Regions from separate parts of the Shimazuella sp. NTD250 genome, predicted to be linked through region 1. Evidence: a T-box and tRNA genes for the amino acid it is inferred to sense, from the RefSeq annotation. Region 1 holds a T-box; the other holds one or more tRNA genes.
The links. The T-box of region 1 lies ahead of pheS (phenylalanine--tRNA ligase subunit alpha). A T-box ahead of a tRNA ligase gene usually reads a tRNA of that ligase, here a tRNA-Phe.
Positions count from the first base shown of each region.

Region 2: it encodes a tRNA-Phe, which carries the amino acid that the T-box ahead of pheS (phenylalanine--tRNA ligase subunit alpha) is inferred to sense. The anticodon was not compared.

Region 1 covers NZ_JCAJZS010000002.1:585,071-587,266, reverse strand. Annotated here, with positions in the region: gene sspI (small acid-soluble spore protein SspI) at 1-39, opposite strand, end outside; gene AC5WOF_RS07835 (TrmH family RNA methyltransferase) at 87-896, shown strand; T-box leader at 1,002-1,217, shown strand; gene pheS (phenylalanine--tRNA ligase subunit alpha) at 1,255-2,196, shown strand, end outside.
Region 2 covers NZ_JCAJZS010000009.1:96,252-98,447, reverse strand. Annotated here, with positions in the region: gene AC5WOF_RS18230 (heavy metal translocating P-type ATPase) at 1-462, opposite strand, end outside; gene AC5WOF_RS18225 (cation transporter) at 544-720, opposite strand; tRNA gene AC5WOF_RS18220 (tRNA-Leu) at 1,017-1,105, opposite strand; tRNA gene AC5WOF_RS18215 (tRNA-Gly) at 1,118-1,192, opposite strand; tRNA gene AC5WOF_RS18210 (tRNA-Phe) at 1,196-1,271, opposite strand; gene AC5WOF_RS18205 (DnaD domain protein) at 1,332-2,196, opposite strand, start outside.

The DNA.
Region 1 (2,196 bases):
AATATTTTGGATAACTGCTCCTCGTATGTTAAAATTCATATACTATCACCTCATAGATCTCCTATGTGAATGAAGGAGAATTTTTTATGTACTATTCCATAACTTCTCCCCAAAACCAACAAGTTAAACGTTGGAAAAAATTGCTGTCCAAAAAAGGTCGCCAATCAGGAGGAGCTTATTTAGCAGAAGGCGTCCATTTATTACAAGAAGCCTTGATAGCAAAAGGGGAAATAAAATCCATTATCATTCGAGAAGGATTTGTAGACTCAGAAAAATTGATAGAAGCAAATCAAGCACATATTCCAGTGTATCAGCTAAGTTCTCCTATTTTTTCAACATTGATTGATACAGAACAATCACAAGGAGTTATTACAGAAGTCACTATACCTCACTGGAATATCGAAAACCAGTTGGAGAAAAGTAATTTAATACTTTTGCTAGATGAAATACAAGATCCAGGTAACCTCGGCACAATCTTGCGAACGGCGTCTGCCGCTGGTGTTGATTTAGTGGTACTAGGAAGGGGAACCGTTGATCCATACAATAGCAAGGTAATTCGTTCGACGATGGGAGCTGTCTTTCACTTACCAATCGCAGAGGCGGATTTACTGGAAGTGATTCCCATGTTAAGGTTGAAAAATATAACAGTAGTAGGAACTTCGCCTCATAATGGTATATATACATTTAATTATCCGTTTCCAACAAAAGTGGCGATTGTACTTGGAAATGAGGGAAGGGGAATACAAGAAGCTGTTTTACAACAAATTGATCAAGCATTGATGGTTCCCATGATAGGAAGAGCAGAATCCTATAATGTATCCATCACAGCAGGAATGCTTTTATATGAACACCTCAGACAACATCATCACATAAAAATGAATGAACAAAAGATATGATTTTAATGTTATCAACAAACCATCAAAGATATCATGAATATTAACTTTAGGAATTGCAAGTTTTTCTCTGATCCGATATAATGGTTGCGATCTTTATTCATTATATTTTTGGCAATGACAGAGACAGGGCACAATGTATCTATTACAGGGAGGAAAAGTCTTGACTGGAAACTTTTCCATAGCGCTACTTGTGTTATTCACTCTCGAGCTGCCCCTTGAAACTTCAGTAGGGGGGACCGGCAAGCTGCTGCCGTTATCAGCAAAAAGTGGGGGAGATATTTCTCCTCAACAAGGGTGGTACCGCGAACTCTCGTCCCTTAGGGATGGGAGATTTTTCTTTTTTAAAGGGGAGCGTGCGATGCGTGATCGATTATTAGCACTGCAAGAAGAAGCGTCCGGGGTAATTGTGGATGCACAAGACCTGGAAACGCTAAGAGAAGTAAAAGTAAAATACCTTGGAAAAAAAGGTGAAATTACTGGTGTCTTAAGAGGCATGGGAAAGTTATCAGCTGAAGAACGTCCTATTATCGGAGCATTAGTAAATGATGTACGTGCAACTCTCAGTACTTTGATTGATGAAGCTGAATCAAAGCTGGAAGAAGCAAAATTGGCAGAGAAATTAGCACATGAAAATGTGGATGTTACGCTTCCTGGTAAGGCTATTTCTATCGGATCTTTACATCCGATCAATGCAGTGCTTGAACAAGTGGAAGATATTTTTATCGGTATGGGTTTTCATATTGCCGAAGGACCCGAAGTAGAAACGGATTATTTCAATTTTGAAATGTTAAATTTGCCGAAGAATCATCCAGCCCGTGATATGCAGGATTCTTTTTATATTTCACCTGAAACGCTGCTTCGAACTCATACTTCTGCTGTACAAGTAAGATCGATGATCGATAAAAAAGGGGAAGTTCCTGTTCGGATTATTAGCCCAGGAAAAGTATATCGTCGGGATGATGATGATTCTACTCACTCTCATCAATTTACACAAATTGAGGGATTAGTAGTAGATAGTGGTGTATCCATGAGTGAACTTCATGGTGTGCTTCTTCACCTTATTCACCAATTGTTTGGAGAAGAGACAGAAGTTCGACTACGTCCAAGTTATTTCCCGTTTACAGAGCCTAGTGTCGAAGTAGATATCTTCCATCCTGAAAAAGGTTGGATCGAGATCCTTGGTGCTGGTATGGTACACCCGACTGTTTTAGAGAAAGCAGGATATGATTCAGAAAAATATACTGGATTCGCTTTTGGTATCGGGGCAGAGCGAATCGCTATTTTAAAATACGATATAGAT
Region 2 (2,196 bases), on a different contig from region 1:
TTTGATTTCTTTTTGACGATGATCGATATCGTTTTTTGCTTCTTGTTTTGACTCTGCTTTATATCCCAGTTTTTCTACTTTTTGAATCATCTCTTTGCTCGTGACTTCATCCGGATAATATTCCACTCGTGCTGTCTCCAAGGCGAAGTTTACCGTTGCTTTTGATACCCCTGGTAGTTTATTTAACCCTTTTTCAATCCGATTTGCACAAGCCGCACAAGTCATTCCAATCAGTTTCAACTCTACTGCTTCTTTCATCGTTCCATAACCAAGTGAAGAAATTTTTGCTTCTAACTCCGCTACATCCGTTTGTTCTGTATCAAAGGAAACTGTAGCCGTTTCGAGAGCGAAGTTCACATTAGCATCGGAAACACCAGAAACTTTTTTTAAACCTTTCTCTATTCGATTGGAACAGGCTGCACAAGTCATTCCACTAATTTTCAACCTTTGTTGCGTGACCATAGATCAAACTCCCTTCTCTCTATATACCCTATGGGGGTATTTAGGGCGTAAAAATTTTTTACCCCTACTGGGTATATAGCCTTAAACAACATCGTAACCTTGATCTTCCATCACTTCTTTCAAGGTGTCTAAACTTACTTGTCCTTCATTATATTCCACCGTCACGGTTTTCACTAAATCTGCTTCTACTTTCGCATTAAACGGTTTTAACGCTCCTTTTACGATCACGGCACAATGCTTGGAACCCATCCCTTGCACCTGTAAGTACTTCTTTCTTCCTTATAATCTCCTCCATTGATTGATTTATGCTGTTATGATCATAGCATACCCCCTTACCCTATGTAAAGATTTTTTCATTTTTTGATCCCTCAAAATTTATGTGAGTTTAGGCGATTATCATACAAAAAAAGCCGCCCAAAAATTGGACGACTTCCTCTCTGGAGATGCAATTGCAAGGAAAACATTTTCGTAAGATGAAAGTTTGTACTTCGTTTGCAACCTGTGATCTTCACCTTAAACTTTCCTGGCTTCAAAATCCCCAAAACGCTAGAATATGGTGCCGAGGGCCGGACTTGAACCGGCACGATAGTCACCTACCGCAGGATTTTAAGTCCTGTGCGTCTGCCTATTCCGCCACCCCGGCAAGGCAGTAATTTGGAGCGGAAGACGGGATTCGAACCCGCGACCCTCGCCTTGGCAAGGCGATGCTCTACCACTGAGCCACTTCCGCAACTGGTGGCTCGAGACGGAATCGAACCGCCGACACGAGGATTTTCAGTCCTCTGCTCTACCGACTGAGCTATCGAGCCATCAAACAATTTTCAAACATTTTCAAGTCCTTTCAAACTGACAAAAGTTATTATAGCACGCTACTCTTTATTGTGCAACACTTGTTTTTCTGTTGAACGTAAAAATTTCATTGTTGCTTGAATATCATCATAAGTCCCTTGAAGTTCTTCATCTGTAAAACTAGGCTCGATAACTTCCCGAGCGATGGTTTTAGGCAATTTTTTCACACTAGATTTTCTTCTAGCTTTTGTTGTGCTGGAGTTTTGGTTTGATTGTTTGGTATGTTCTTTGAGCGCTTGTACTCTTGCTTGCTCAGATGTTTGAATATTTAAACGTTTCCAGTGAGAAGCTATTTTTTCTACATATGCCTTTGGTAATTTACGATCACACTTTAGCATGACAAAATCTAACAGCACATTCACAACAGGTGCAGGTAACTGATAATGTGTGAGCAATGATTGAATCAGATTCATCTCACTCTTTGGTACAGCTGCTCCTCCTTGATAGTGAGCTAAAAGTTCGAATGGAGAAATAGTCTCTAACAACTGGAAATGTTTTTCTTTTGGAGACATTGCTGGCTCTGGTATAGTTGGCTTTTCCTTGTCTGAAGGTGAAACAACAGAATTATTGGAATAAGGTGCCGTATTTAAATAATGGAACAGTTTTTCTAAATTAACATGTCCACTGTATGAAACTTCTGGATTTTGAATAGCTTTTATCAACGTAGACTCATCCAACTTAAATAGATAACAAGCTTGTTTCAACTCTGATTCAAGTTGAGAAGTCCAATTAGCAGGTTTAATAATCGATGCCAATCGTGAACGAATAAACCCAAAATCGATATTCGATTTTCGCTTTTTCGTAGCTGGTATTGTTTGAGTAGAAGCAGCAACTTCTTTTTGTCCATATACTTCTTGGAAACTTTTCGTCAAATTGACGCTCTGA